One region of the Streptomyces sp. NBC_00727 genome, then DNA from elsewhere that is predicted to be linked to it. Evidence: riboswitches for the same ligand, from Rfam matches in the RefSeq annotation. Region 1 holds a riboswitch; each other region holds the start of a gene.
The links. Region 1 has a riboswitch for cyclic di-AMP ahead of OG242_RS25045 (M23 family metallopeptidase). Riboswitches for the same ligand answer to the same signal wherever they lie in the genome.
Positions count from the first base shown of each region.

Region 2: another riboswitch for cyclic di-AMP. It lies ahead of OG242_RS16985 (M23 family metallopeptidase); the one in region 1 lies ahead of OG242_RS25045 (M23 family metallopeptidase).
Region 3: another riboswitch for cyclic di-AMP. It lies ahead of OG242_RS11955 (transglycosylase family protein); the one in region 1 lies ahead of OG242_RS25045 (M23 family metallopeptidase).

Region 1 is NZ_CP108981.1:5,514,142-5,524,582, reverse strand. It holds gene OG242_RS25065 (DUF5998 family protein) at 1-595, opposite strand, end outside; gene OG242_RS25060 (GNAT family N-acetyltransferase) at 686-3,796, opposite strand; gene OG242_RS25055 (HPr family phosphocarrier protein) at 3,971-4,252, shown strand; gene OG242_RS25050 (GntR family transcriptional regulator) at 4,418-5,128, opposite strand; gene OG242_RS25045 (M23 family metallopeptidase) at 5,334-6,167, opposite strand; cyclic di-AMP (ydaO/yuaA leader) riboswitch at 6,181-6,345, opposite strand; gene OG242_RS25040 (M16 family metallopeptidase) at 6,579-7,961, opposite strand; gene OG242_RS25035 (M16 family metallopeptidase) at 7,988-9,349, opposite strand; gene OG242_RS25030 (DNA topoisomerase (ATP-hydrolyzing) subunit A) at 9,647-10,441, shown strand, end outside.
Region 2 is NZ_CP108981.1:3,798,845-3,809,285, reverse strand. It holds gene OG242_RS17010 (sporulation protein) at 1-1,338, shown strand, start outside; gene lhgO (L-2-hydroxyglutarate oxidase) at 1,431-2,681, shown strand; gene trmB (tRNA (guanosine(46)-N7)-methyltransferase TrmB) at 2,817-3,659, shown strand; gene OG242_RS16995 (PrsW family intramembrane metalloprotease) at 3,748-5,349, shown strand; gene OG242_RS16990 (aldo/keto reductase) at 5,408-6,352, opposite strand; gene OG242_RS16985 (M23 family metallopeptidase) at 6,534-7,709, opposite strand; cyclic di-AMP (ydaO/yuaA leader) riboswitch at 7,721-7,874, opposite strand; gene OG242_RS16980 (PP2C family protein-serine/threonine phosphatase) at 8,086-9,249, opposite strand; tRNA gene OG242_RS16975 (tRNA-Met) at 9,424-9,497, opposite strand; gene OG242_RS16970 (hypothetical protein) at 9,758-10,105, shown strand; gene OG242_RS16965 (SHOCT domain-containing protein) at 10,218-10,441, shown strand, end outside.
Region 3 is NZ_CP108981.1:2,679,728-2,690,168, reverse strand. It holds gene OG242_RS11970 (cytochrome P450) at 1-1,214, opposite strand, end outside; gene OG242_RS11965 (hypothetical protein) at 1,474-2,442, shown strand; gene OG242_RS11960 (transglycosylase family protein) at 2,631-3,743, shown strand; cyclic di-AMP (ydaO/yuaA leader) riboswitch at 4,043-4,211, shown strand; gene OG242_RS11955 (transglycosylase family protein) at 4,216-4,944, shown strand; gene eno (phosphopyruvate hydratase) at 5,242-6,522, shown strand; gene OG242_RS11945 (septum formation initiator family protein) at 6,649-7,119, shown strand; gene OG242_RS11940 (DUF501 domain-containing protein) at 7,190-7,729, shown strand; gene OG242_RS11935 (exopolyphosphatase) at 7,741-8,682, shown strand; gene OG242_RS11930 (NAD(P)/FAD-dependent oxidoreductase) at 9,109-10,441, shown strand, end outside.

The sequences.
Region 1 (10,441 bases):
AGCGGCCGGCCGCGGGGGTCGCGGCCGTGGCCTCGGAGAGCGCCTGGGCGAAGGCGAGGGTCTGACGCACGGTGTCCGGGCCGTCGCCGGCCTCGCTGACCCGCAGGCTCAGGTCGTCGGCGGTGGTGCTGCCGGTGTAGCCGTGGTCGGCCTCGCAGTTGGGGTCGCCGCAGGCGGCGGGCTCCAGGTCGATGCGGGAGACCGCGCCCCAGCCGATGGTCAGGACGACCTCGCGGGGCAGCGTGCCCGGGACGTACTTCTCCGGGTTGGCGACGACGCGGCTGACCACGACAGAGGAGATCCGGTCGAGCTTGACCGACTCGGTGGAGGTGGTGGCGTACGGCGACGGGGAGCTGGTGTCGGCGTTCTGCTCGTCGGTGTGGCTGACGATGAAGCGGGTGTCCGTGAGCACCAGCACCGTGACGTGCCGGCGCACCTCGTTGGAGTCGAAGGTCGTCTCCTGGTGCACCAGGTACGAAGCGACCGGCTCACCGCCCACGGCGGCCTCCACCGCCTCGGCCACGAGGGCCGGGTAGTAGCCGCTGCGCTCGATCGCCGCGCGCAGCCCCTGGGTCGTCGTACCGGTCTTAGCCATGGGACCCATCCTACGGGGGCCAGGTGGCTGCCGGGGACGCCGCTGCGCGCCCGCGCGGGGCGGTCCAGAGGGAAGCGAGCGGGGGCGCGGTCAGTAGTTGGCCAGGCGGCGGGGGCCGAGGTCGGTCCGGGCCGGGGGCGGCGAGAGACGGACGCTCGCCCCGAGCACGGAGATCCCCTGCGGGGCGACAACGACCGGTTCCAGGGCGATGGAGACCACTTCGGGGTGGTCGTCGACCAGCCGGGAGACCCGCAGCAGCAGTTCCTCCAGCGCGTCGGTGTCCACGGGCGCCGCGCCGCGCCAGCCGAACAGGACCGGGGCCGCGCGGATGGACCGGACGAGCTCCGCGGCGTCACGGTCGGTGGCCGGGACCAGGCGGTGGGCGGTGTCGCCGAGCAGTTCGGAGGGCGCGCCCGCCAGCCCGAAGGAGAGCACGGCGCCCGCGGCCGGGTCGATGGTGGCCCGCACAACCGTGTCGACGCCGCGTGGCGCCATGGCCTGGACGACGGGCCGCAGCTCCGCGGGCTTGCCGAGCAGTTCGGTCAGATCGCCGTACGCGCGGCGCAGCGCGGCCTCGCTGTCGAGGTCCAGGCGTACGCCGCCGAGGTCGGCCCGGTGGCGCAGGTGGGGGGCGGTCGTCTTCAGGGCTACCGGGTAGCCGAGCCGGGCGGCCGCGGCCACCGCCTCCTCCGGGCCGGGGGCAGGCAGCGTGGGGCGGACGGCGATGCCGTAGCAGGCGAGCAGTTCGCGGGCCTCGTCGTGGCCGAGCGGCCGGCCGCGCGGGTCGGGGTCCTTGCCGAGCAGTGCGTCGATGCGGGCGGCGGCGCCCTGGGGATCGATGGTGTCGTCGAGGAAGTCGGGCACCTTCCCGGGCACCGCCGCCTGGCGCCGCCACTGCGCGTACCGCACGGCCTCGGCGAGCGCCCGCACGGCGCGCTCGGCAGCGGGGTAGGCGGGGATGCGACCGATGCGGGGGGCGTTCTGGGGGACGCCGGGGGCCTCGGGGGTGCCGTCCGGGGCAGAGGTGCCGTCCGCGCCGACGGGCTGTGCGGCGCCGGACGGCGGGGCTGTGGTCGGCACGTGCGTTCGGAACGCGCCGTTCGTAGCGGGGAACGTCGGTGTCGGAGCAGCAGCGTTCGTGGCGGCGGACGGCTTGGGCGCCCGGGCGCCGGACGGCTTGGGCGCCGGGGCGCCGGTGTACGGGGCGCCGGTGTCCGGGGCGCCGGTGTACGGGGCGCTCGGCGACGCGGCGGGCGCCCCCGTCGCACCGGCCGCCGTCGTCCCCTGCGCCGCCGCGAAGGGCTGCGTGGCCGGGCGCTGCTGGGACACCGTGCTGGTGGCGGCGGACAACGCCTCCGCCAGGCCGCCGATCTCCACGTGCACCACGGCGACCGGCTTGGCCGGTCCGGCGGCGGCCGCCGTGTGCAGGGCGGTGGCCAGGACCTCGCCGTCGCCCGGTTCCGCCTCGCCGTTCTCGCCCACCCAGGGGATCGCCGTGACGATCACGGCGTCGCATCCCCCGTCCGCCAGGGCGGCCGACAGCGCGTCCCGGAAGTCCTGCGGGGTCGCGGACGTGGTGAGGTCGATGGGCGGGCGCGGCCGCAGCCCCTCGGCCAGGCAGACGTCGTACGTGAGGAGCCCGAGGGATTCGGAGTTGCCGAGGATCGCGACGCGTCCGCCCGCGGGAAGCGGCTGGTCGGCGAGGAGCAGTCCGGCGTCGACCATCTCCGTGACCGTGTCGACGCGGATGACGCCCGCCTGCCGCATCAGCGCGGAGACGGTCGAGTCGGGGATGCGGCTGATGGGTACGGCGTGGCCGGGCGGGGTGGAGCCGCTGTGCCGGGCGCCCTTGACCACGACCACGGGCTTCACGGCGGCGGTGCGGCGGGCGAGCCGGGTGAACTTGCGGGGGTTGCCCAGCGACTCCAGGTAGAGCAGGGCGACGTCGGTGTCCGGGTCGTCGTGCCAGTACTGGAGGAAGTCGTTGCCGGAGATGTCGGCGCGGTTGCCGGCCGAGATGAAGGTGGAGAGGCCCGCGCCGCGCCGGTAGAGGCCGGAGAGCAGGGCGATGCCGATGGCGCCGGACTGGGTGAACAGACCGATGCGGCCGGAGGCGGGCCGTTCCGGGGCGAGCGAGGCGTTGAGCCGGACCTCCTCGGAGTTGTTGATGATGCCGAAGGCGTTGGGCCCGATGATCCGCATGCCGTACGAGCGGGCTTGGCGGACCAGTTCGCGCTGGCGCTCGCGGCCCTCGGCGCCCCACTCGGCGTAACCGGCGGAGAGGACGACCAGCCCCTGGACGCCGTGTTCGCCGCAGTCCGCGACGGCCTCCGGGACCCGGTCGGCGGGGACAGCCACGACCGCGAGGTCGACCGGCTCGCCGATCTCGCCCAGGGAGCGGTGCGCGGGGGCCCCGTCGATGGTGTCCTGGCCGGCTTCGAGGGCGCTGTTCACCGCGTGGACACGGCCGGTGAAGCCCGCGCCGAGGAGGTTGCGCAGGACGGTGCGGCCGACGCCGCCGGGGTTGCGGCCGGCTCCGATGACGGCGACGGAGCCGGGGGCGAGCAGCCGCTGCACGGACTTGGCCTCGGCGCGCTGTTCACGGGCGCGCTGGACGGCGAGGGACTCGGCGGTGGGTTCGAGGTCCAGGGTGAGGTGGACGGAGCCGTCCTCGAAGCTGCGCCGCTGGGTGTAGCCCGCGTCCCGGAACACCTTGATCATCTTGGTGTTGGCGGGCAGCACCTCGGCGGCGAAGCGCCGGATGCCGCGCTCGCGGGCGACGGCCGCGATGTGTTCGAGCAGGGTGGAGGCCACGCCCCGGCCCTGGTGGGCGTCCTGGACGAGGAAGGCGACCTCGGCCTCGTCCGCGGGGGCCGAGGCGGGGCGGCCGGTCGCGTCGATCCGGTCGTAGCGGACGGTGGCGATGAACTCGCCGCCCACCGTGACGGCCAGGCCCACCCTGTCGACGTAGTCGTGATGGGTGAAGCGGCGGACGTCCTTGGCGGAGAGCCGGGGGTAGGGCGCGAAGAAGCGGTAGTACTTCGACTCGTCGGAAACCTGCTCGTAGAAGCTGACGAGGCGCTCGGCATCGTCCGTGGTGATCGGCCTGATCCGCGCGGTGCCGCCGTCGCGGAGCACCACGTCCGCCTCCCAGTGATCGGGGTAGGCGTGATGCGGACTCTGCTCCGGAGAGGGCTGCATGGGCCAAGCCTACGGCCGTCGCACCGGTCGCGGGGGCGCCGGGGCGGGGGCAGTCTGGGGTGTCCGGACGACCGTGGGCACGGGCCTAGGGAGGGCCCGCGGGTCGGCCCCGGAGCATCGCGCACCACATGAGACACTGGTCTAGACAACCATTGATTCGTGAAGGGCAGAACCATGGCTGAGCGCCGCGTAAACGTCGGTTGGGCCGAGGGCCTGCACGCCCGCCCCGCTTCCATCTTCGTCCGTGCCGCTACGGCCTCCGGCGTTCCCGTCACCATCGCCAAGGCGGACGGCAACCCGGTGAACGCGGCCTCCATGCTCGCGGTGCTCGGCCTCGGCGCCCAGGGTGGCGAGGAGATCGTGCTCGCGTCCGAGGCGGACAACGCCGAGGCCGCGCTGGACCGTCTGGCCAAGCTGGTCGCCGAGGGTCTGGAAGAGCTCCCGGAGACCGTCTGAGCCCGAGCGGTCACAACCGCCGGAATTCTCGCGGCAAAGCCGCGGCCCCCTGCATGGGGCGCCGCGGCTTTTGCGTATGTGCGCCGACGCGACGACCGGACCGAATAACCCGCGACGCTTTTACGGTTTTTACGCGGGCCCTTATTTATTTGTACGCGACCTTTGTTAATTCCGGCCGCTCGCGGTGTTTACGGCACGTTGCGAAGTCCTCACGCGGCCGGCCCGGGGCACGGTGGCGGAGGTGGGCCGGGCGGCGCGGCGCAGCCGGTGCGCGGCGCCCTGGCGTTCGGCGAGCTGCATGGCCAGGGCCCTCGCCCGCTCTGCGTCGCCGCGCGCCACGGCGTCCACGAGCGCCCCGTGCTCCGCCCACGCCTCGACCGGGCGGGCCGGCTGGTCGACCGCGTACATCCAGGCGATCTTGTGGCGCAGCTGGGTGAGCAGGGCGATGAGGCCGGGGCTGCCCGAGGCCTGGGCCAGCGTCTCGTGGAACCAGCCGGCGAGGGAGCGCAGGTCCTCGCCCTCGCCCCGGCGGGCCCGCTCCTGGCCGAGCCGGACCAGGCCGCGCAACACCTTGAGGTGGGCCTCCGTCCGGCGCTGGGCCGCGCGGGCGGCGCTCAGCGGTTCCAGCAGCTTGCGGACCTCCAGGAGATCGGCGGCCTCCTGCTCCGACGGCTCGGCGACGCAGGCCCCGGCGTGTCTCCGGGTGACGACGAAGCCCTCGGACTCCAGGGTGCGCAGCGCTTCCCGTACCGGGACGCGGGAGACCCCGTAACGCCGTGCGAGCACCTCCTCGGTGAGCCGGCTGCCGCGTTCGAAAACACCGGAAACGATGTCGTCACGGATTGCCGTGCATACCGAATGCGCCGGAACACGCATGTCCGAACCTCCGTCTCAATCCCCGCGAACAGCGGCCGATCGACACCTCTGCCATGACTCTATTGCAATGCGCTCGCATTTCCGATGCCGGGCGAGAATTCATGAATATCTTTTGGTTACGGCCGAGCGGGGCGGGCTGGGCGGTACGGGTACGGCGAAGGCCCCGGCGGGATGCCGGGGCCTTCGCCGGGGAGCCTGCGAACGGTCAGACGGTGACGCCGTGGGCGCGCAGGTAGGCGACCGGGTCCATGTCGGAGCCGTAGGAGGGCGTGGTCCGGGCCTCGAAGTGGAGGTGCGGGCCGGTGGAGTTCCCGGTGGAGCCGGAGAGTCCGATCTGGCGGCCGGCCGCGACCTCTTGGCCGACGGAGACGCCGATCGACGAGAGGTGGCCGTACTGGGTGTACGTGCCGTCCGTCATCCGGAGCACGATGTTGTTGCCGTACGCCCCGCCCCAGCCCGCCTCGACGACCGTACCGGCGCCGACGGCGACGACGGAGCTGCCGGAGGCGGCGTGGAAGTCGATGCCGGAGTGGCTGCCGGACGACCAGAGCGAGCCGCTGGACTTGTAGCCGGTGGTCACGTACGAGCCGGCGACGGGGAGCCCGTAGGTGCCGCCCAGAGCGGTGCGGGTGATGGAGCGGCCGGCGCGTCCGGAGGCCTCGCGTGCGGCCTGGGCCTTCGCCTTGGCCGCCGCCTTGACCTTCGCCGCCTTGGCGGCGGCCTGCTTCTTCGCGGTCTCGGCCTTCTTCACGGCCTTCGCCTTGGCGGCCGCCTTCTTCTCGGCGGCGTCGGCGAGGTGCTGCTGCGCGGCGGCCTGGGCCTCGATCCGGTCGGCGAGGGTCTTCTCGATGGTGAGGATCTGGGAGAGCCCGGTCTCGGTGGCGGCGGGGGCCGTTCCCGCGTCGGCGGCGAGGGCCGGTGAGGCCAGCGATCCGACGACGCCGGTGGTGGCGAGGGTCGCGATGCCGACGGCCTTGGCGCCGGTACGCGTCAGACGGCTCGGGGCACGGTGCTTCCCGGTGGCACGGGTGAACGCCATGGGGTGGCTGGTCCTTTCCTTCCTTCTCGCCTACCGGGTTAGCTGACGGGTTCGGAGCAGGAAGGTCTCCTACGGACGCCTCGCCCCGGGGGGCGCCGGCATCCGATTCACCCCAGGGACTGCGTGGGTCCCCGGCTCCCCGGGCTCGCGCCGGACGGGGACTCGGCGATGGCTGCCCGGTACGTCACGGATGCGGCGTACGAGTGGCGGACAGCGGACCCGACGCTAAGCGGCCGGACTTCCCGTCACCAAACGGGCACGGGGTTTTGTAGCGCATCCCACAGGGCGAATCATCATATAGCGCTCAAATCAGCCACATAGAGGGCAAACGGGTCCAGTCATGCGGGGAGGCTCCGGCGCAACCACGCGCCGGAGCCTCCCCGTTGCCCGTCCGAGGGGCGAAGTGACCGGTCAGCCGGTGACGACCGACACCTCACCGATCCCGAGGGCCCGGACCGGCTCCTCGATGCGGGAGGCGTCGCCGACCAGGACCGTGACCAGCCGGTCCACCGGGAAGGCGTTGACCGCGGCCGCGGTCGCCTCCACCGTGCCGGTCTCGGCGAGGCGGGCGTACAGCGTCGCCTGATAGTCGTCCGGAAGGTGCTGCTCCACCTGGTCGGCGAGGGTGCCCGCGACGGAGGCGGCCGTCTCGAACTTCAGCGGCGCCACCCCCACGAGGTTCTGCACGGCCGTCTCGCGCTCGGCGTCCGTCAGGCCCTCGGCGGCCAGCGTCCGCAGGACCTTCCAGAGGTCGTCCAGGGCCGGGCCGGTGGACTCGGTGTCCACGGAGCCGCTGATGGCCAGCATCGCGGCGCCCGTCGCGCCCGAGGCGGAGTCCGCGGCGCTGGAGCGGAGCACCTGGGCGAAGGCCCGCACGCCGTAGGTGTAGCCCTTCTCCTCGCGCAGGACCCGGTCGAGCCGGGAGGTGAGCGTGCCGCCCAGGCAGTAGGTCCCGAGGACCTGGGCCGGCCACACGCTGTCGTGGCGGTCGGCGCCGATGCGGCCGATCAGCAGCTGGGTCTGCACCGCACCCGGGCGGTTCACGATGATCACGCGGCCGGTGTCGTCGGCCGTGATCGGCGGGGCGGGGCGGGGCTCGGCGGTGTTCCCGGACCAGTCACCGAGGGTCTCGGCGAGCAGGGCGTCCAGGTCGATGCCGGTGAGGTCGCCGACGACCACGGCGGTCGCGGCGGACGGGCGGATGTGCGCATCGTAGAAGGCGCGCACGGCCGCGGTGTCGATGCGCTCGATGGTCTTCTCGGTGCCCAGGCGCGGGCGCGACATGCGGGCCGTGGCCGGGAACAGCTCCTTGGAGAGCTGCTTTGCCGCGCGGCGGGCCGGGTTGGCCTGCTCGTGCGGGATCTCGTCCAGCCGGTTGCGCACCAGCCGCTCGATCTCGCTGTCCGCGAAGGCCGGTGCCCGCAGCGCCTCGGCGACCAGGCCGAGCGCCTTGGCCAGCCGGGAGGCCGGGACCTCCAGGGACACCCGGACGCCGGGGTGGTCGGCATGGGCGTCGAGGGTCGCGCCGCACCGCTCCAGCTCGGCGGCGAACTCCTCGGCACTCTGCTTGTCGGTGCCCTCGGACAGGGCGCGGGACATGATCGTGGCCACGCCGTCCAGGCCCTCGGGCTCGGCGTCCAGCGGGGCGTCGATGAAGATCTCCACAGCGATGACCTGCTGGCCGGGGCGGTGGCAGCGCAGCACGGTCAGCCCGTTGGGCAGAGAGCCGCGCTCGGGCGCGGGGAAGGCCCAGGGGCGCGCCACGCCGGGAGCGGGCTGGGGGTGGTACTGCATCGAAACTTCAGTCGCGGCAGCGTCGGTCACTGGTCCGCCCCTTCGTGCGCGTCGGTGTCGGTGGCGGCCTCGGCCTCTTCGGCGGGCTCGACCGGTTCGTAGACCAGGACCGCCCGGTTGTCGGGCCGCAGCTGGGCCCGCGCGGCCGCCTTGACCTCCTCGGCGGTGATGTCGAGGACCCGGTTCACGGCGGTCAGCGCGAGCTGGGGATCGCCGAACAGCACCGCGTACCTGCACAGTTCGTCGGCGCGGCCCGAGACCGTGCCGAGCCGGTCGAGCCACTCACGCTCCAACTGGGCCTGGGCGCGCTCCATCTCCTCGGGCGTAGGGCCTTCCTCGGCGAACCGGGCCAGCTCCTCGTCGACCGCGGTCTCGATCTCGGCCACCTCGACGCCGCCCGACGTCTTGACGTCCAGCCAGCCCAGGGAGGGCGCGCCGGCGAGCCGGAGCAGTCCGAACCCGGCAGCCACCGCCGTACGGTCGCGCCGGACCAGGCGGTTGTGCAGGCGGGAGGACTCGCCGCCGCCCAGCACGGTCAGGGCGAGGTCCGCCGCGTCGCACTCGCGGGTGCCGTCGTGGGGCAGCCGGTAAGCGGCCATCAGGGCGCGTGCCGGCACCTCCTCGCGGACCTCCTCGCGCAGCTGGCCGCCCATGATCGGGGGCAGCGCGCCGTCGCGCGGCGGCTGCTTGCCGTCGTGGGAGGGGATGGAGCCGAAGTACTTCTCGATCCAGGCGAGGGTCTGCTCGGGGTCGATGTCGCCGACGACCGACAAGACGGCGTTGTTCGGCGCGTAGTACGTACGGAAGAAGGCGCGGGCGTCCTCGAGGGTCGCCGCGTCCAGGTCGGCCATGGAACCGATCGGGGTGTGGTGGTACGGGTGGTCTTCGGGGTAGGAGAGAGCGGTCAGCCGCTCGAACGCGGTGCCGTACGGGACGTTGTCGTAGCGCTGGCGGCGCTCGTTCTTGACGACGTCGCGCTGGTTCTCCATGGACTCCTCGTCGAGCGCGGCGAGCAGCGAGCCCATCCGGTCGGCCTCGAGCCACAGGGCCAGCTCCAGCTGGTGCGTGGGCATCGTCTCGAAGTAGTTGGTCCGCTCGAAACTGGTGGTGCCGTTGAGCGAGCCGCCGGCGCCCTGCACCAGCTCGAAGTGCCCGTTCCCCTTGACCTGTCCGGAGCCCTGGAACATCAGGTGCTCGAAGAGGTGGGCCAGGCCCGTGCGGCCCTTGACCTCGTGGCGCGAGCCGACGTCGTACCAGAGGCAGACCGCCGCGACCGGGGTCAGATGGTCCTCGGAGAGCACCACGCGCAGGCCATTGGCCAGACGGTGCTCGGTCGCTGTCAGGCCGCCGGAGCCGGCCTGGGCGGTGGCCGTGTGACCCATGGGCATGTACGTCCCTTCGATCGCGCTACTGGATGTCCATATGAAGAAGCCGCTGCGGGAAGCTGCTTCGAGACACAGCCACTGTATGCAAGCGAACCGGCACCTGCCGAAGTTCCCGTGCGGTGAAGCTTCGCGCGAAATTCCCCGGAAGGGGGTCCTCCGCCGCCTCGGGACGGGCTGCGAGGGCCCTTTGGGACGGGTCGAGGTCGGGGATGTCAGTGCGGCGGTCCACAATGGTGCGCGTCAGAACCTGAGGGAACCTGAGGTTGCCCGATCGAAATCCGTGAAGGAGTCGCAGCAGCGATGGCCCGCCGCAGCACGAAGACCCCGCCGCCGGTCGACTTCGAGGAGAAGATCCTCGACATCGACGTCGTCGACGAAATGCAGGGCTCCTTCCTCGAGTACGCGTACTCGGTGATCTACTCCCGCGCCCTGCCGGACGCCCGCGACGGCATGAAGCCGGTGCACCGCCGCATCGTGTACCAGATGAACGAGATGGGCCTGCGCCCGGACCGCGGCTTCGTGAAGTGCGCCCGGGTCGTCGGCGAGGTCATGGGCAAGCTGCACCCGCACGGCGACGCGTCGATCTACGACGCGCTGGTGCGCATGGCCCAGCCGTTCTCCATGCGCCTGCCCCTCGTCGACGGACACGGGAACTTCGGTTCCCTGGGCAACGACGACCCGCCGGCCGCCATGCGGTACACCGAATGCCGGATGGCCGACGCGACCTCGCTGATGACGGAGTCGATCGACGAGGAGACGGTCGCCTTCCAGTCGAACTACGACGGTCAGGAGCAGGAGCCGGTCGTCCTTCCGGCCGCCTACCCCAACCTCCTGGTCAACGGCACGACCGGGATCGCGGTCGGCATGGCGACCAACATGCCGCCGCACAACCTGGGCGAGGTCATCGCCGCCGCCCGGCATCTGATCAAGCATCCGGGCGCGGACCTGGAGACGTTGATGCGGTTCGTCCCCGGTCCCGACCTGCCGACCGGCGGGCGGATCGTGGGCCTGGGCGGCATCAAGGACGCGTACGCCAAGGGTCGCGGTACCTTCAAGATCCGTGCCACGGCCACCGTTGAGAACGTCACGCCGCGC
Region 2 (10,441 bases), 1.7 Mb from region 1:
ATCGGACTCGCCGACGCCGATCCGGCGCCGGAGGTAGGCCTGGCCTTCCCGCGCAACGTGGACGCGGCGGTGCGGTCGGCGACGGAGCTCTACCGACTGGATCTGGCCGGACGGCGGGCCGGCAGCGGCGGGATCTGGCAGTCGCTGGCGGGTTCCTTCTCCGTGAGCGCGTACGCCACACCCGCGTCCCGCTGGCTGATATCCCCCGCCGACCCGTCGGTTGCGCGTACACCGGCGACGGTCGGAGGGCAGCCGCCCGGCGCACAGGGCGCACCGGGGGCGCACGGCGCCGCCGGGGCACCCGCACAGCCGGGCCTCCCGGAAACTTCCCCCCAGCGCAACGGCACCGCGCCGGCCCCCGGCCACAGCCTGCTGATCCCGAAACAGCCCGGCCCCGAGTCCGGAGCCGACGCCTCCTCGCTCCGCGTGGGCCACAGCGACGTCTCCAAACTGCGCGAGGCCGCCCAGGACGCGCGCCGCTGGGACTCCAAGTACGGCGGCGGGGACTGGCGCTCCTCGATGGTCCCCGAGTGCTTACGGGTCGACGCGGCCCCGCTGCTGCTCGGCTCGTACAGCGACGAGGTCGGCCGGGCGCTGTTCGGCGCCGCGGCCGAGCTGACCCGGCTCGCCGGCTGGATGGCCTTCGACACCGGCCAGCAGGAGGCGGCCCAGCGCTACTACATCCAGGCGCTGCGCCTCGCCCGCGCGGCGGCCGACGTGCCGCTCGGCGGCTACGTCCTGGCGTCCATGTCGCTGCAGGCCACCTACCGCGGCTTCGCCGACGAGGGCGTCGACCTCGCGCAGGCCGCCGTCGAACGCAACCGGGGCCTCGCCACCGCGCGCACGATGAGCTTCTTCCGCCTGGTCGAGGCCCGGGCGCACGCGAAGGCGAACGACGCGCCGGCCGCGGGGGCAGCGCTCAAGGCGTCCGAGAGCTGGCTGGAGCGTTCCCGGGAGGGCGACGCGGACCCGGCGTGGCTGGGCTTCTACTCGTACGACAGATTCGCGGCCGACGCCGCCGAGTGCCACCTCGACCTCAAGGCACCGCGCCAGGTCCGCCGCTTCACCGAGCAGGCGCTGTCCCGGCCCACCGAGGAGTTCGTGCGCTCGCACGGGCTGCGGCTCGTCGTGTCGGCGGTCGCCGAACTGGAGTCGGGGAACCTGGACGCGGCCTGCGCGGCGGGCACCCGGGCCGTGGAGGTGGCGGGCCGCATCTCGTCGGCGCGCACCACGGAGTACGTACGCGACCTGCTGCACCGGCTGGAGCCGTACGGGGACGAGCCGCGCGTCGTCGAACTGCGCGAGCGCGCCCGCCCCCTGCTGGTCGCCCCGGCGTAGAACCTTCGCTCCTCGGGAAGCGCCACGCTGGCCGTACGGGTTTGAGCCCGTTGTCAGTGGGTCAGTGCACTATCGGGGTGGGAGGTGGCGTGATGATGACGCACGCGGCGTACGACTGCGATGTGCTGGTGATCGGCGGCGGGATCGTCGGCCTGTCGGCCGCGTACGCGCTCACGCGCGCCGCGCCGGGCACCCGTGTGACGGTGCTGGAGAAGGAGGACGCCCCGGCGCGCCATCAGACGGGGCGCAACAGCGGGGTGATCCACAGCGGGATCTACTACCCGCCGGGCTCGCTCAAGGCGCGGTACGCGCTGCGCGGCGGCGCCGAGCTGGTCGACTTCTGCCGGGAGCACTCCATTGCGCACGCGGTGACCGGCAAGCTGATCGTCGCCACGGACCGCGCCGAGCTGCCCCGGCTGCACGCCCTGGTCCAGCGCGGCCGTGAGCACGGGCTGCCGGTGCGCGAGCTGGGGCCCGCGCAGATCGCCGAGTACGAGCCGAAGGTGCGGGGCCTCGCCGCGATCCGGGTCGGCACCACGGGGGTGTGCGACTTCAGGGCGGTCGCCGGACGGCTCGCCGACGAGGTGCGCGGCGCGGGCGGCGCGATCCGGTTCGGCGCGGAGGTCACGGCGATCGACCGCCGCCCCTGGGGCGTGGCCGTGCGCACGGCCGACGGCCTGGTGGTCCGGGCCAGGGTGCTGGTGAACTGCGCGGGGCTGCACTGCGACCGGATGGCCCGGCTGGCCGGCGACGACCCGGGCATGCGGATCGTGCCGTTCCGGGGGGAGTACTACGAGCTGGCGCGGCCCGAGCTGGTGCGCGGCCTGGTCTATCCGGTGCCCGATCCGGCGTTCCCCTTCCTCGGCGTCCATCTGACCCGGGGCTTCGACGGCTCCGTCCACGTCGGCCCCAACGCGGTGCCCGCGGCGGCCCGCGAGGGCTACGGCTGGCCGGTCGTCCGCCCCCGCGAGCTGATGGACACGCTGAGCTGGCCGGGCTCGTGGCGCATCGCCCGCAGGCACTGGCGGTACGGGGCGGGCGAGGTGCACCGCTCCTTGTCGAAGCACGCGTTCACAGAGGCCGTCCGGCGCCTCCTGCCCGAGGTCACGGAGTCCGACCTGCGCCCCGCACCGGCCGGGGTCCGCGCCCAGGCCGTGCTGCGGGACGGCACCCTGGTGGACGACTTCCTGATCCGCGAGGCCCCGCACACGGTCCATGTGCTGAACGCCCCGTCGCCCGCCGCCACCGCCTCGCTGCCGATCGGCCGCGAGGTGGCCCGCCGGGCGCTGCTCCGGGCGCGGGCGGCCGGGTGGAAGCCGCCGACGCCGGCGAAGGCGGGGTGAACGGCCGGACCTGTCGGACACCCCTCCGCCCGCGGCCCCGTAGAACGCACGGCCCCACAGAACGCACGGCCCCACAGAACGCACGGCCCCGTAGAACGCACGGCCCCGTAGAATCAGGGCATTGTGTCTGAGCCCATGAACCCCTCCCGCCCGGCCTCCGGCGACCCCGCCGGGCCGGACGGCACCGCGCCCACCACCGCCGGAATCCCGGACGACCTGCGGGCCGCGTCCCTGGAGCGGGCGCGCCGGATGCGCCAGGAGCCCCGCTTCCCCGGCGGCCCCGCGGCCGACCCGGCCGGCTCGCACCACGAGCGCCGCATCCGCAGCTTCCAGCCGCGCCGCAGCCGGGTCACGCCCGGCCAGCAGGATGCCCTTGAGCGGCTGTGGCCCAAGTGGGGCCTGGACATCGACGGGCTCAGCGCCCTGGACCTGCCCGCGATGTTCGACGGGCTCCCGGTGGTGCTGGAGATCGGCTTCGGCATGGGCGAGGCCACCGCGCAGATGGCCGCCGCCGACCCGGGCACCGGCATCCTCGCGGTGGACGTGCACACCCCCGGCCAGGGCAACCTGCTCGGACTCGCCGACCGGAACGGCTCGACCAACGTCCGGGTCGCCAACGGTGACGCGATCATCCTGCTGCGCGAGATGCTGGAGCCGGAGTCGCTGGACGGGCTGCGGGTGTACTTCCCCGACCCTTGGCCCAAGACCCGCCACCACAAGCGCCGGCTGATCCAGCCGGAGTTCCTCGACCTGGTCGCGGGCCCGCTGAAGCCCGGGGCGATCGTGCACTGCGCGACAGACTGGGAGCCGTACGCCGAGCAGATGCTCGAAGTCCTCACCGCGCACCCCCGCTTCGAGAACACGACGGCCGACGGCGGCTACGCCCCGCGCCCGGAGTTCCGTCCGCTGACCCGGTTCGAGGGCCAGGGCCTGGGCAAGGGCCACGTGGTGCACGACCTGCTCTTCGCGCGCGTCTGACCCGTCGCGTCTGACCAGCAGGGGCCGGCGCCCCGCGCCGGCCGCACGCGCCATGGCCGTTGTCAGTGCCGCTCGTTAGGGTCGAGGGGTGTCGGACGGGTCTGTTCAGCAGCAATGGCAAGGTCAGCCGGTCGTCCCCGTGCTCCAGGAGCAGCGGGTCGGCGAGATCCTGGCTGCCGTGCCGGAGCGGAGCCAGTGGCGCTACCGGCCGCGCCGCGTCGGCCCACTGTGGCGGAACCGGACGTTCCGAGTGGTCGCCGTCTTCGCGACGCTGGCGCTCTGCGGTGTGGTGATCCTGGCCCTGGTCCGCGACCAGACCGGGACCGAGGGGTTCCTGGTCGGCCTGGGTCTGGCCGTGCTGCCGGTCCCCGCTCTGATGGCGGCCTTCCGCTGGCTGGGCCGGGTCGACCCCCGGCCGTGGCGGAACCTCCTGTTCGCCTTCGCGTGGGGCGCGTGCGCGGCGGCCTTGGTCGCGATCCTCGCCAACTCCTTCGCCACCCGGTGGATAGCCGGGTCCGATCCGGGCAACGCGGACACCCTGGGTGCCACGGTCATCGCGCCGGTCGTCGAGGAGAGCGCCAAGGCGGCGGCCGTCCTGCTGCTCTTCCTCTTCCGGCGACGGGAGTTCACCGGCCTCGTCGACGGCGCGGTGGCCGCCGGTTTCACGGCGACGGGCTTCGCCTTCACCGAGAACATCCTCTATCTGGGCAACGCCTTCGGCGAGGACCAGCAGATGGGCACCGCCTTCGCGTCGGTGACGGTGATGACGTTCCTCATCCGCGCGGTCATGACACCGTTCGCCCATCCGCTCTTCACCGTCCTGACCGGCATCGGTCTCGGGACCGCCGCGAGCACCGCACCCGGCCGGCGGTTCAGGCGCATCGGGGCCCCGCTGCTCGGCCTGGTCCTCGCGATGGGCATGCACGCCCTGTGGAACGGCTCGGCCACCTTCACCCGGTACGGGTTCTACATCGTCTACGGGGCGTTCATGGTCCCCGTCTTCGGCCTGATCACGTGGCTCCTGATCCGGGCGCGCCGGCAGGAGCTGCGCTCCCTGGCCGTCGAGCTCCCCGCGTACGCCGGGGCCGGCTGGCTCTCCCCCGCCGAACCCCTCGCCCTCGCCTCGATGCGGGCCCGCGCCCTCGCCCGGAACGCGGCGCGCCAGCGGTACGCGGCGGCGGCCGGCGCGTACGGCCAGCCGCACCGGGCGACCCCGTACGGCCACGCCCACGCCCCGGCCCACGCGAAGCACCCCAAGGAGGCCAAGGAGCACGGCAGGGCCGCGGCCCGTACGGTCGCCGAGTACGAGGCGTTCGCGACGTCCCTCGCCTTCCTGCGCCGGCAGGCCCGCCGGGGCACGGCCGATCCCGACTTCGCCGCCCGCGAGCTGGAGCTGCTGCACCACCTGTGGCAGCGCCGGGACGTCGCGGGCCCCGCCCTGGCGTACGCGGCTCGCGCCACGCACCGCCGGCCCCCGGGCTTCCCGCCGCCCTGGCCGCATCACGCGTACGGACCCCACGCCCACAGCGCCGCCCCCGCCCCGTACCCGTACGGCGCCCCGTCCCCGTACACAGCGCAGCCGTACGGCCAACAGCCCGTACCGCCGTACACCGCACCGCCCTACACCCCGCAGCCGTACGCCGCACCGCCCTGTGCCGGCCCGCCGTACAGCGGCAGCCCGCCGGCCTGATCCGCGACCGACGGGCCGCTGCCCCGACCAGGAGGAGGCCTAAGCCGGGTCAACGCGCCTACGCGGACGCTTCGGTGAGTGTCGACAGTTCGTCGTCCGTCAGGCGGAGGTCGGCGAGCGCCAGCAGGGCGGGGAGCTGTCCGACCGTGCGGGCGGAGGCGATCGGCGCGGCGACCGTCGGCCGGGAGGCGAGCCAGGCCAGGGCCACCGTCGCGATCTCGGCGTCCCGCTCCCGCGCCACCGTGTCGAGCGCGGCGAGCACCCGCTGCCCGCGCTCCGACTCCAGGTGGCCGGCCGCGCTCCCGGCGCGGGCGCTGTCCACGGCCGCACCCGGGCGGTACTTGCCGGTGAGGAAGCCGGCGGCCAGCGCGAAGTACGGGACGGCCGCGAGCCCGGCGCGTGCGGCGGTGTCCTGGAGCCCGCCCTCGTAGGTGTCGCGGGAGACCAGGTTGTAGTGCGGCTGGAGCGCCACATAGCGGGCCAGTCCCTCGCGCTCGGAGAACTCCACCGAGGCGCGCAGGCGCTCAGGGCTGATGTTGGAGGCGGCGATCTCCCGGACCTTGCCCTCCCGCACCAGCTGGTCCAGGGCGGTGATGATCTCCTCGACGGGGACGGTCTCGTCGTCGAAGTGCGTGTAGTAGAGGTCGATGTAGTCGGTGTTCAGCCGGCGCAGCGACTCCTCGGCGGCCGACTTGATCGTGGGCGCCGACAGCCCCTTGTATCCGGGGAGCGCGCCGGCCTTGGTGGCCACCACGACGTCGGACCGGTTGCCGCGCGCCGCGAGCCACTTGCCGATGACCGTCTCCGACTCGCCGCCCTCGTTACCGGGAACCCAGTGCGAGTAGGCGTCGGCGGTGTCGACGAAGTTGCCGCCGGCCGCCGCGTACGCGTCGAGGACGGCGAAGGACTGGTCCTCGTCCGCGGTCCAGCCGAAGACGTTTCCACCGAGGCAGAGCGGGAAGACCTGCAGGCCGGACGGGCCGAGAGTGCGCAGTGAAGTCATAAGGGGGACAACGGTTTCCGGCCACCCCACTATTCCGTGCCACCTACATCCAGCCAGCCGCGGACCTACGGACCGGCAGCCCTGACGTCGGGGGGTGTGCGTCAGGGCTGCCGGGGTTCGGAAGGGCGCGGACCGGGAACGGCGCGGGCCGTCCCGGACTCGCGGGAGGCAACGCCGAGGGTCAGACGGTCAGACCGCGGGCGCGCAGCCAGGCCATCGGGTCGATGCCGCTGCCGTCCGGGGTGTGGACCTCCAGGTGGAGGTGCGGGCCGGTGACGTTGCCGGTCGCGCCGACACGGCCGATGGTGTCGCCGGTGGTGACCTTCTGGCCGACGGTGACACCGATCGATGACTGGTGGCAGAACCACAGTTCGGTGCCGTCCTCGAGCTCCAGCACCGTGCGGTAGCCGTACGAACCGGACCAGCCGGCCGACTTGATGGTGCCGGTGTGGATGGCCTTGATCGGGGTACCGGTCGGCGCCGCGAAGTCGAGGCCCGTGTGATAGCCGGAGGACCACATCGAACCGGCCTCGCCGAACGTCGAGGTGATCGTGTACGAGGAGGTGGGGATGGCGTAGCTGGCGGCGAGCTTGGCCAGGCGCAACGCCTCGGCCTTCCTCTTCGCCTCCTCCTCCGCCTTCTTCTTCGCGGCGGCGGCCTTGGCCTCGGCCTCGTCCTGCTGCTTCTTCGCCTCGGCGGCGGCCTTCTCGGCCGCGGCCTTCTCCTCGGCCGCCCTGGCCTCGGCGTCGGCGGCGCCCTGCTGCTGCTCGGCCTGCTGGAGGATGCGGGCGCGCAGCGCCTCGCCGGCGTCCGTGGTGCCCTGCTCGGCCTCGGCGGTGGTGATGCCGGCGGTGGTCAGCGGGGCGGCAGCGGTCGCGGTGACCCGGGCCTCGGCCTCGGTCTTGGTCTCGCCGGAGAACAACGCACCTACGCCCGGAAGGGAGTTGGCGTCGGGGAGATTGTCCGCGATGGAATCGGGAAGAGAGATGGAGACCGGCGGTTTGCTCTGCGCGGTGGCCATGCCGCCCGCACCGACGGCCGCGATGACACCGACGCCGAGGACGGTGGAGCTACGGGCCAGACCATTGCGCTGCTTGGCGACACGGTGCTTGCCGCGGACGGGACGGACGGACTCCTCGGTGGGGTTCCATTCCTCCCAGGTCCGCTCGGAGTCGGCATCGTCGGCGCGGAAACCGCTGCCGGGACCGGCGCCGGTGCCGTAGCCGTTGCCCCCATCGGTCGCGTAGTCGATCCCCTGTTCCGGGATGTACGCGGTAGCGGGGCCGTTCGCGAAGTCGGCGCCGTACTCGGGCACGAACCGGGAGGGTGATTCGGGGGCAGGCTTGTTGGACGCCACGCGGGCGCACTCCTTTCCTTCCTTCTCGCCTACCGGGTTAGCTGACGGGTTCGGAGCAGGAAGGTCTCCTACGGGTCCCTCCGCCTCTCGTGAAGACAGAGATGCCCGATTCACCCCATGTAGGTGGTTCCCCGGTTCCCTTGCGGAATTCGGCGCTCGCGCACGGTGCCGCCACTGACGGCGGCTGTGACAACCGCGCTGCGTTATCGAACGTTAATAGACAGACGGGTCCGATTCCAAGCTGTTCCCACTGATCGTTCCCCTCCTCGGCCCGGACTTTATGGGACACAACCGGGTGGAATCGGGCGAGTTGAACGAGGTCCGGCCACTACGCGTTTTCTGACGTTGCGTCAAATGTTATGCGGAGCGGCGCCTGTCAGTCACGCAGGGTTGTACCCCGCTTGATGATCTTCACCGTCCTGCGCCGGTCGGGCTGCCCCTTCGCCGGCCGCGCCACCGCGAGCAGCGCCATGTCGTCGGTCGACTCGCCCCCCGTATGCAGCCGTACGTCGTCGGTCAGCGCGGACAACAACTCCTCGGGCCCCGGAAAGAGGCGCCCGCGCAGCCGCCCAGCCGGGTCGTAGAAGACGCCGTCGGCATCACGTGCCTCGGACAGGCCGTCCGTGTAGAACAGCAGCGTCCCGCCGGCCGGCAGCTCCCACCCGTCCGAGCGGTCCGGCCGCACCCCCAGGCCCATGCCGAGCGGCAGCGCGGGCTCCGAAGGCGTCAGGGCCTCCACCGCCCCGTCCCCGTGCAGCAGCAGCGGGTCGGGGTGGCCGCGGTTCACGATCCGTACCGCCTGTCCGCCCGGCGGGATCTCCGCCAGCACGGCGGTGACGAACTCCTCGAACGCGTCGAACCCGCCGCCCCGGGTCGACTCACGCGCCAGCGCCCGCTCCAGCCGCTGCGCCACGCCCTCCAGCGTCGTCTCCTGCTCGGCCGCCTCCCGGAACGCCCCGATCACCACCGCCACGGCCCCGACCGCCTCCAGCCCCTTCCCGCGCACGTCCCCGAGCACGAGCCGCACCCCGTACGGGGTGTCCGCCGCCGCGAACAGGTCACCCCCGACGAACTCGTCCGCCTGCGCCGCCTCGTACCGCGCGGCCACCTGGAGTCCGCCGATCCGCTCGGGCGGCTCCGGCAGCACCGCACGCATGGCGGTCTCGGCGATGATCCGGGCGGACGCCAGCTGCTCGTTGCCGCGCCGCACGACCCGGTTGATCACGCACGCCTGGAAGGCGACCGTGACCACGGTGAGCATCTCGACGAACGAGACCACCTTGACCAGATCCCCGCTGTAGAGCCGGATTCCGGCGACGGCGAGCACAGCGACGATCCCTATCCGGACCGTGGTGCCGAGGCCGAAGAACGGCGCGGCGATCAGCGGAGCGGCCGCGAACATCGGGACGGCCGTGAAGGGCGGCGGCGTGAAGAGGTCGAACGCCACCCCGATGACGATCATCGCCACCGGCAGCACCCGGACGAACCGGCGGCTCCGCACGCCGCCACGCCCGCGCCACCGACGCTCCCACTTCCCCACCTGCGGTCTCCTGCCCGGTGCAGCCACGGCCGCGGACGGTACCGCGCACCTCCCCCAGCCTCGCCGCCGCCCGGCCGACGGGCGACTCCTCGGCCGCCGATGGGGCTAAACACGTATACGCCGACAACGCATCAGGCCCGGCACGCTGCTTGCGTGCCGGGCCTGATCCTTCAGTAGCGGGGACAGGATTTGAACCTGCGACCTCTGGGTTATGAGCCCAGCGAGCTACCGAGCTGCTCCACCCCGCGTCGGTAAACACAACTCTACGGCATGTTCGGAGCTCTCGTGACCACCCGCCTCGCACGCCCCACGCACACGGGTCCTCACCGAACGTCAAAGTGCCGAAAACGAGAAGGTGTTGCAAGGAACATGTGTTCTGTCGCAAGGTATCTGCTGCACCCCCCGGCTCGGTGGGCTGCCCGTGTGAGCAGCTCCGACCGCGCATGCCGGCGCGCACGGAGAGCCGCTCCCGGTCTCTGATCGCAGCCTGTCTGGAGGGCTCTCGACCATGACCGCACCGCTCGCCTCCGATCGCACCCCCGCTCCCTCTGCCACCCCGCCGTCACCCGTACGCGCCGCCGCCACGGGCGGCCTCATCGGCGGCGTGCTGGGCGCGGTGATGAGCGCGGCGGTGAACTACCTGGCGATCGGCCTCCCGGGCAGCGAGTCGGTCAACGCGGCCAACCACGCGATATCGGGCCTGATCAGCGGGTTCCTCGCCGGCTTCATCGGCATCATGGTGAACAGCAGGAAGGCGGCCGCCGCCACCGCGCCGGACGCGGAAGCAGGCACGAGGACGGCGTCCGACGAGGACACCGGCAAGGCTCCGGTCACCGCATCCGGGCCGGAGAAGTAGCCGCCGCGCCCCCTCCTGACCAGAACCCGGATCCTCTCAACGGGCGCATGCGCCCATATGGCGATATGACTGAGTTCGGACTCAGCCATGTCGACGGCGCCGGGAGTGGACGATGGACGACTATCCCCTGCTCAACCTGTTCTGGACGATGCTCTGGTTCTTCCTCTGGATCATGTGGCTCTTCCTTCTCTTCCGGGTCATCATGGACGTCTTCCGCAGCCACGACCTCGGCGGCTGGGCGAAGGCCGGCTGGCTGGTCCTCGCGCTGGTCCTGCCCTACCTGGGCGTACTGATCTACGTGATCGCCCGCGGCAAGTCCATGGGCAGGCGCGACGT
Region 3 (10,441 bases), 2.8 Mb from region 1:
GGGAGCGTGCGGAGGCCGCGCATGATGAGGCCGCCCCGCCATCGGAGGTCACCGGGTTCTACGGCCAGCTGAACGTCGGGCAGGCGACGGAACAAGGTCTCCAACGCGGTGCGACCCTCAAGCCGTGCGAGGGGCGCCCCCAAGCAGTAGTGGATGCCGTGCCCGTATCCGAGATGCTGGTTGTCCCGACGGGACAGGTCGAGCGAGTCCGGCTCGGTGAATCGGGCCGGATCGCGGTCGGCCGCCGCGAGGACCACGAGCACGGGATCGCCCTCACGGATCTGTGTTCCTCCGATGCCGAGCGGCTCCGTGGCGTAGCGCCAGGTGGCCAGCTCGACCGGGCCGTCGAAGCGCAGCAGTTCCTCGATGGCGGTGTCCAGAAGGCGGTCGTCTCCTCGCTCGACCGCGCTCTGGAACACGGCGCGCTGTGAGGGGTTTCGGAAGAACGCGTGCGCGCTGTTGCCGATCAGGTTGATGGTCGTCTCGAAGCCCGCGAAGAGGATCACGAAGCACATCGCGGCGGCCTCGTTCTCGGTGAGGTGCTCGCCGTGGTCGCTCGCCCGGATCAGTGCTGAGATCAGGTCGTCGCCGGGGTTCTCCCGCTTGCGGTGGATCAGCTCCGCGAGGTAGGCGCGGATCTTCTTCACGGACCGGGCGACCCCGCCGCGCGGGCCGCCGCCGTGCCGGATCATCATGCCGGCCCAGTCCCTGAAGTCGTCCTGATCCTCCTCAGGTACGCCGAGGAGATCGCAAATGGCGTAAATGGGGAGCGGAAAGGCGAAGTCATGGATCAGATCCGCCTCCCCCTTCGCCGCGAAGTCGTCGATGAGCCGGTCCGCCAACTCCTGTACGCGGGGCCCGAAAACGGCGATGGTCCGGGGCGTGAACGCCTTGGACACCAGCCGACGCAGCCTTGTGTGGTCGGGCGGGTCGATGTTCAGCAGATGCGTCATGAGGTTGGCGCTGCGCTCGCCCGGGATGCCGGTCTTGCTCTTGCCCTGGGCGTCCTTCGCGTGGTGAGCCGGATTCTTCGAGAGGCGGCTGTCCGCGAGGGCCTGCCGCGCGTCCGCGTAACGGGTGACGAGCCATGCCTCCACACCGCTCGGCAAGGTCGTCCGGTGCACCGGACTGTGCTCCCTCAGCCAGGCGTAGGCGGGGTACGGGTCGGTGGCGAACTCCCAGGTGAAGAGTTCGGGCGGCGGGGTGCGGTTCACATGACGACGGTATCCGGCCCCGTGACTCCGGTCCTGCCGCAGTCAGCTGCGGGACGAGGCCGGCGATCGCCCCACACGAACGAGTGATGATCCGCCTATTTTCCCAGAAAGTGCTCGTATGCGCAGCGTATTCTCTTCGGAAAATGGCACCGGCCTCACAGTGCTTGGTAGAGCGCCATGAGGCCGAAACCTTCCCGGCGGTGCGTCAACACCCCGGGGACGGAACAGTCTCGGATGCCTATGCCTGCCCGCTTCAGCTGTGATCGTCGTGGCGAAGTACGCACGAGTCTCCACCGGCGAGCAACTCGACGGCTTCGGCCTTGAGGACCAGAATCAGATCTCCGAGGAGCGCGCCGGGCTGCTCATGGAGACGCTCGGAAGAATCGGGTTCCAGAACGACCGGATCTATCCCCTGAGCGGCCGGATCGACAGTCTCTGCGGGGCGGTCTGCACCGGCATGGGACGGGGGAGCGGGAAAGCGCGCGGCTACCGCTGCAACCTCATTCACCGGCAAGTGCCCGCATACCTGGAGGCCGGCATCGATCCCCTTGTTCTCAAGGCCGGGCTCAAGGTGATGGAACAGGAGCTGGAGGAGTACAGAAGGCAGAAGGACGTCGCCGAACAATGGTTGCGGACACAAGCGGATCACCAGCGGCAGGCGACGAAACTTGCCGCCGTCGCGAGCAGTGCTCGCGAGTGCCTCGACAGCATGACACCGGACGAACGCAAGGAGCTGTGCGACTTCCTCGACGTCCGTGTCACACCCCGGGCGATGGGGAGGGCGGCCAGGTCGGGCATCAGGTGCGAGGTCAGGGAGTGGCATCACGAGACGGGGACTCTGGTGCCTCCCGACCCGACGGGTGAGGAGTGGGAGGCGGTTCTGGCGATGTTGCGCGGGTTCCTCCCGGAGAAGTCGAAGAAGCACTTCGTCTCGAAGTACGACATCCGCGTGCAGTTCTCCGGCATGCTCCACAGGTTGCGGAGCGGCTTGTCATGGGTCGAGATGCCGCTCACCTGGAGTCGGATCAACCCCATGAGGGAGCGCCGGCTCTTCTGGTGGAAGCGGGGGGCCCGGCCGGAGATCATGGCCGTTCTGGGGGCGGATTGCCGGGGTGTGGAGGCATACAGGCACTCGGTGCTGCCGAAGCTCACCGTCACCGTTCAACTGCGTGAGGGTCTGCCGGTACAAGGGCGTGGAGAAGCTCTTGATGCCCGGTCGGCGCTGTGATGCGGCAGGTGCGGCGCTTCTCCGTGGCTGTGGAGCGAGGCATGTGCGGGCCAATGAAAGTGACACTCTGTCAACTCTGTGACTTTCACGTGATCTGCGCTGCATCGACTTGTGACTCACGTTCGACTCCCGCTAGGTTCACCGTTCGACTCACCAGTCGCTTGTCAGTCACACGGAAGGCAACTCCCATGGGCTCCGCGAACGGCAGACACCGTCGCCCTCGTCAGGCACCCGCCATCGTCGTCGCCGCCGGCGTCACCGGCTCGGCCATCGCCATCCCGCTGCTCGGCGCGGCGGGCGCGCACGCGGCGGACGCGTCGACCTGGGACCGGGTGGCCGAGTGCGAGAGCGGCGGGACCTGGAGCGCCGACCTGGGCAACGGCTACTACGGCGGCCTCCAGTTCTCGCCCGAGCTGTGGAAGGCGTACGGCGGTGAGGCCTACGCCGAGCGCGCCGACCTCGCCAGCCGCTCGCAGCAGATCGCGGTGGCCGAGCGGGTCCTGGCCGCCAAGGGCCCGAAGGCGTGGCCCAGCTGTGCGGTGATCTCCGGGCTCGGCAAGAGCGCGGGCGCGGCGGACGTCGACCCGGGCGACGAGGACTCCGACGAGCCCGCCCGCAGCGCGGACTCGGGTCTGGACGCCGGGCTCGGCACCGACCCGGCGGACGACGCCTCGTCGGGTGCGACGGCCACCCCCTCGGACGAGGCGGCGGACGAGGCGGCCGGCGGTACGGCCACGGACGAGGACGCCGGCAAGAGCACCGGCAAGCACGCGGGCAGGAGCGCCGAGAAGGGCGGGGAGAAGGACGCGGACAAGGGCGCCGACGCCTCTCCCTCCGCCGACCCGTCCTCCACCCCGTCCACGGACCCCTCCGGCTCGGCCGACCCGTCCGCCGACCCTTCCACCGGCGCGTCGGACGGCGCGCGGGAGACGGGCGGCAAGCACCGGGGCGCCCCGGCCGCCGACGACACCACCGGGGCGGGCAGCGGCCGCGACACGGGCCGGCACGCCTCGCGGGGTGACGGCGAGGCACGCGACGGCGCGGCGCAGCCGGGTGGTGACACGTACACCGTCCGGCCGGGCGACAACCTGTCGGCCATCGCCGACGCGCAGGACCTGCCCGGCGGCTGGCCCGAGCTGTACGAGGCGAACAAGGCCGAGGTGGGCTCCGACCCGGACCTCATCCTGCCGGGCCAGAACCTCGACCTCGGCCTGTCCGACACGGCGGCCGACACCGCGGCCGACGCCCCGGCTGAGACCCCGGCCGACACTACGGGCGAGACCCCGGCTGACGCCCAGTGAGAAGCGCCGGCGAGCAGCTGAGAGCCTCCTGAGTTTTGGGTGGTTTAAGAGGCCCATGTCCCACTTTTGACCGAGTGAGACATGGGTCTCTTTGCGTGAACTGACGGCTCTTGTCCGGGAGGTCCCGCCGCATCCCTTCCGACCTGCGCAAATGAGGGTTCATCGGATGCTCTTACGGGATGATTATCCGGTATGTCCATCTTTGAATATGAGGGTTGGGTGTGATTACGGTCAGAACCGCTCGCACCGCGGGCCCCGTCGACCGTCACGCCGAATCCTGCCGTCGGTCGAAGGGAACAGACGCGAAAGCGCCGTAGGCAGGAGCGGGGGACCCAGGTAGGCGCTGGGCCGGATCGTCGGGAGACGCATCAGGACCGGCTAGGGGTGAAGTCGCGCCAGCAGCGCGGCCGGGCAACTCACTTGGCCCGAACCCGACAGCTCACCTCGCAGGCGTCGGTGAGGAGAAGACTCGATGCTGTTCAACCGCAAGGGCAACAAGCACCGCCGTCCGTCCAAGGCCGTCCGTGTCGCCACGCTCGCCGGTGTCGCCGGTGCCGCCGTCGCCGTCCCGCTGATGGGCGCCACCAACGCCTCCGCCGCCTCCGTCGCCACGTGGGACGCCGTCGCCCAGTGCGAGTCCGGCGGCAACTGGTCGATCAACACCGGCAACGGCTACTACGGCGGCCTGCAGTTCTCCCAGTCCAGCTGGGCCGCCGCCGGCGGTACGCAGTACGCGGCCCGCGCCGACCTGGCCACCAAGGCCCAGCAGATCGCCACCGCCGAGAAGCTCCTCGACATGCAGGGCCCGGGCGCCTGGGCCTGCGCCGGTGCCGGCAACCTGACCAACGACGGTGTCGACCCGGGCGTCGACACCGGCTCCGGCTCCGCGAAGCAGGAGGCCGCCCCCAAGCAGGAGGCCGCCCCGAAGAAGGACGAGCGCACCGAGGCCCCCGCCACCAACCGCTCGGACCGCTCGGACGCCCCGAAGAAGGCCGCGAAGAAGACGGTCACCACCCCCACCGGCCAGAAGGTCGCCAAGGGTGACGGCGAGTACAAGGTCGTGACCGGCGACTCGCTGAGCAAGATCGCCGCCGCGCACCACGTCAAGGGCGGCTGGGAGCAGCTGTTCAAGCTGAACAAGGACATCGTCCAGGACGCCGACCTGATCTACCCGGGTCAGCAGCTCCACCTGACGAAGTAGTCGCGGTTCCTCCTCACCGACTGCTCAGGCCGCCCCGGCCCGGCGCGCACCTCCCCCCGTGCGTGCCGGGCCGGGGCACGCCGCATCAGGGGTGCCGATACCCCTTGATCGTTCAACTGTTGTAGTTACTGGTCAGTAAATATTTGGCATTTCGCCCCGGTGTGCCCGTCCTCGGGTCCTTTTTCGTCCCAGGGGACGGGCGGTCGGCCGACGCAGACGGCCGGGCCGGTTAGGCTCTTGTCGCAAGGCCAAAGCGACCCTGCACAATCAGCGTCATATCCCAGAAGGAGATGCCTCGTGCCGTCCATCGACGTCGTCGTAGCCCGGGAAATCCTCGACTCCCGGGGCAACCCCACGGTCGAGGTCGAGGTCGGCCTCGACGACGGCAGCACCGGTCGTGCTGCTGTTCCGTCCGGCGCCTCCACCGGCGCGTTCGAGGCCATTGAGCTTCGCGACGGCGACCCCAACCGCTACCAGGGCAAGGGCGTCGAGAAGGCCGTCCTCGCCGTGATCGAGCAGATCGGCCCGGAGCTCGTCGGTTACGACGCCACCGAGCAGCGCCTCATCGACCAGGCGATGTTCGACCTGGACGCCACGGAGAACAAGGGCTCGCTCGGCGCCAACGCCATCCTCGGCGTCTCCCTCGCCGTCGCCCACGCCGCCTCCGAGGCCAGCGACCTCCCGCTCTTCCGCTACCTCGGCGGCCCGAACGCGCACCTGCTGCCCGTTCCGATGATGAACATCCTCAACGGCGGCTCGCACGCCGACTCCAACGTGGACATCCAGGAGTTCATGATCGCGCCGATCGGCGCCGAGTCGTTCTCCGAGGCCCTGCGCTGGGGCGCCGAGGTCTACCACACGCTGAAGAAGGTCCTGAAGACCAAGGGCCTGTCCACCGGCCTCGGCGACGAGGGCGGCTTCGCGCCGAACCTGGAGTCCAACCGCGCCGCCCTCGACCTCATCATCGAGGCCATCAAGGAGGCCGGCTACGCCCCGGGCAAGGACATCGCGCTCGCGCTCGACGTCGCCGCGTCCGAGTTCTACAAGGACGGCTCCTACGAGTTCGAGGGCAAGTCCCGCTCGGCCGCCGAGATGACCGAGTACTACGAGGAGCTCGTCTCCGCGTACCCGCTGGTCTCCATCGAGGACCCGCTGTACGAGGACGACTGGGCCGGCTGGAAGGTCATCACCGACAAGCTCGGCGCCAAGGTGCAGATCGTCGGCGACGACCTCTTCGTCACCAACCCGGAGCGCCTGGCCCGCGGCATCGAGGAGGGCTCCGCCAACGCCCTGCTCGTCAAGGTCAACCAGATCGGTTCGCTGACCGAGACCCTGGACGCCGTGGAGCTGGCCCAGCGCAACGGCTTCAAGTGCATGATGTCCCACCGTTCCGGTGAGACCGAGGACGTCACGATCGCCGACCTCGCGGTCGCCGTGAACTGCGGTCAGATCAAGACCGGTGCCCCGGCCCGCTCGGACCGCGTCGCCAAGTACAACCAGCTGCTGCGCATCGAGGAGATCCTCGACGACGCCGCGGTGTACGCGGGCCGCTCGGCGTTCCCGCGCTTCAAGGGCTGACGGCTCGTCGGGGCCGACGGCCCGTCGGGGCTGACGCCCCCTCGGGTACCCCCCGCCTCCCTCCGTCCCCGCGCTCGGTCCCGTACCGTGTGCGGGGACGGACGTGCGTGATGGGGAGGCGGGAACATGGCCGTGAAGGACCGGGACCGGTTCTCCACCGCGACCCGGCTGCGGCTGCTCGGTGAGCAGACCGCCGCCCGTGTCTACCGGTCCCAGAACCGCCGGCAGGCCCGCCGCTCCCGGCTCACCGGCCGGGCCGCCTTCCTGGCCCTGGTCGTCTGCTCGCTGGTCGTCGCCCTCGCGTACCCGATGCGTCAGTACGTGTCGCAGCGCGACGAGATCGCCGACCAGCGGCGGCTGGCGCGGGAGGCCGAGGCGCGCACCGAGGAGCTGCGGGACGAGAAGGCCCGGCTCCAGGACGACGCGTACATCAAGAGGCTGGCCCGCGAGCACCTGCACTACCTTCTTCCGGGGGAGACCGGCTTCACCGTGGTCGACCCCGACGCGGCCGAGGAGCGCAACGGGAAGCCGTCCGGCACGGACCGGCCGTGGCACTCCAACCTGTGGGACGGCGTCGACAGCGCCGACCGCGGCTGACGCCCGTCCCCACCTCCGTACCTCTGCAGAACCCGCGGTTCGAGCAGTCCGATCAGATCCCTAGGCAGGCATGGAAACGCCCCCTCCCCAGACCGAGTCCACCGTCCCCACCGAGGCGGACATCGCCGCGTTCCGGCAGCAGCTGGGCCGCCCGCCGCGCGGGCTGCGCGCCATCGCGCACCGCTGTCCGTGCGGCAACCCGGACGTGGTCGAGACGCAGCCCCGGCTGGAGGACGGCACGCCGTTCCCGACGACGTACTACCTGACGTGCCCGCGTGCCGCGTCCGCGATCGGCACGCTGGAGGCGAACGGGGTCATGAGGGAGATGACCGAGCGCCTGGGCCAGGACCCGGAGCTCGCGGCGGCCTACCGGGCGGCGCACGAGGACTACATCGCGCGGCGCGACGCCATCGAGGTCCTGGAGGGCTTCCCGAGCGCCGGCGGCATGCCGGACCGGGTGAAGTGCCTGCACGTGCTCGTCGGGCACTCGCTGGCGGCCGGCCCCGGGGTCAACCCGCTGGGCGACGAGGCGATCGCGATGCTTCCGGAGTGGTGGCGCAAGGGGCCGTGCGTGTCGCCGTGCGGCGAGCAGGGTACGGACGAGGGCTGAGGGGCGGCGACATGACGCGCGTGGCCGCCATCGACTGCGGTACCAACTCGATCCGTCTGCTGGTCGCGGACGCCGATCCCGTTACGGGGGAGCTCGTCGAGTTCGCCCGGCGGATGGAGATCGTCCGGCTGGGGCAGGGCGTCGACCGGACCGGCCGGCTCGCCCCGGAGGCGCTGGAGCGTACGTTCGCCGCCTGCCGGGACTACGCGGCGGTGATCGCGGAGCACGGCGCCGAGAAGGTCCGCTTCGTCGCCACCTCCGCCTCGCGGGACGCGGAGAACCGGGACGACTTCGTGCGCGGGGTGCGGGACATCCTGGGCGTCGAGCCCGAGGTGATCAGCGGGGACCAGGAGGCCGCGTTCTCGTTCGACGGGGCGACCAAGGAGCTGACCGGGCGCGACGACCTGGCGAAGCCGTACCTGGTCGTGGACATCGGCGGCGGCTCCACCGAGTTCGTGGTGGGCGACGACCGGGTGCGGGCCGCCCGGTCCGTGGACATCGGCTGCGTCCGGATGACCGAGCGCCACCTCGTACGCGACGGCGTCGTCAGCGACCCGCCCTCCCCCGGGGGGGCCGAGGCGATCCGTGCCGACGTGGCCGCCGCCCTGGACCTGGCCCAGGAGACCGTCCCGATCACCTCGGCGGCGACGCTCGTCGGCCTCGCGGGAACGGTCACCACGGTGGCCGCCATCGCGCTGGGCCTGGAGGAGTACGACTCCGCGGCGATCCACCACTCCCGCGTCTCCCTGGAGCAGGTCCGGGAGATCACCGCGCGCCTCCTGGCCTCGACCCATGCGGAGCGCGCGGCGATCGGCGCCATGCACCCGGGGCGGGTCGACGTGATCGCGTCCGGGGCGCTGATCCTGCAGGCCGTGATGGAGCGGACCGGGGCGCGCGAGGTCGTGGTGAGCGAACACGACATTCTGGATGGAATCGCCTGGTCCCTGGCCTGACGTCAGGCCGGGGCGGAGTGCTCATGCGTCATCCCGCCCGCACCTTTGAGTGGGCGGGATGTGCCTGGTGGAGCGGCTTTCCGGCTGACCTGACACCAACTTCGTGAACTTCTTCACAAGAGATTGGCCACCCTGGGCCCGACTTCTGCTCCGGAAGGGTCACGGCGGGGGTGAGCGGGGTCACTCGCGGAACGGACCGAAGTGTTCCGGGGGTGTCGCGGCGGTGGGGGCCGGGGAGGGGATCGCTCCGGGCCCGGGGCCCAAGGGCCAGCTCACAGGCGGTGAACAACGTTCACCGGCGTCACGGGGTTCCCGCCGCAGGTCATGACCTGGATCACGTGGGCGGCGAACTATAGCAGAGGGTGGCCACAACTTTGTGAAGGGGCTCACGAGCATGCCCCCCGAGGGGGGTGGATACTCGATGGCATGAGCACCACGGAGCGTCCCAGGATCCTCGTAGTAGGCGGTGGGTACGTAGGCCTGTACGCAGCTCGGCGCATCCTCAAGAAGATGCGCTACGGCGAGGCGACCGTCACGGTCGTCGACCCCCGGTCGTACATGACCTACCAGCCCTTCCTCCCCGAAGCTGCTGCCGGCAGCATCTCGCCTCGGCATGTCGTCGTCCCGCTGCGACGCGTCCTGCCCAAGGCCGAGGTCCTCACCGGCCGCGTCACCACCATCGACCAGGACCGCAAGGTCGCCACGGTCGCGCCGCTCGTCGGCGAGGCCTACGAGCTGCCCTTCGACTACCTGGTCATCGCGCTCGGCGCGGTCTCCCGCACCTTCCCGATCCCCGGCCTCGCCGAACAGGGCATCGGTATGAAGGGCATCGAGGAGGCCATCGGCCTGCGCAACCACGTCCTCGAGCAGCTGGACAAGGCCGACTCGACGACCGACGAGGACGTCCGCCGCCGGGCCCTCACCTTCGTCTTCGTGGGCGGCGGGTTCGCCGGTGCGGAGACCATCGGCGAGGTCGAGGACATGGCCCGTGACGCGGCGAAGTACTACACGAACGTGAAGCGCGAGGACATGCGCTTCATCCTCGTCGACGCCGCCGACAAGATCCTTCCCGAGGTCGGCCCGAAGCTCGGGACCTGGGGCCGCGAGCACCTGGAGTCCCGCGGTGTCGAGGTCTTCCTCTCGACCTCCATGGACTCCTGCGTCGACGGCCACGTGGTGCTGAAGAACGGCCTTGAGGTCGACTCCAACACCATCGTGTGGACCGCCGGTGTGAAGCCGAACCCGGCGCTGGCCCGCTTCGGCCTGCCGCTCGGCCCCCGCGGTCACGTGGACACCTCCGAGAAGCTCCAGGTGCAGGGCACCGACTACATCTGGGCCGCCGGCGACAACGCCCAGGTCCCGGACATGGTCGGCCGCAAGGCCGGCAACCCCAACGCCTGGTGCCCGCCGAACGCGCAGCACGCGCTGCGTCAGGCCAAGGTCCTCGGTGACAACGTCATCTCCGGGATGCGCGGCTTCCCGCAGGGCGACTACAGCCACGCCAACAAGGGCGCGGTCGCCGGCCTGGGCCTGCACAAGGGCGTGGCGATGATCGTCATGGGCAAGATGAAGATCAAGCTCAAGGGCCGCCTCGCCTGGTACATGCACCGTGGCTACCACGGCCTGGCGATGCCGACCTGGAACCGCAAGATCCGGATCTTCGCGGACTGGACGCTGGCGATGTTCCTCAAGCGCGAAGTCGTCTCGCTCGGCGCCATGGAGACGCCGCGCGAGGAGTTCTACGAGGCCGCCAAGCCGG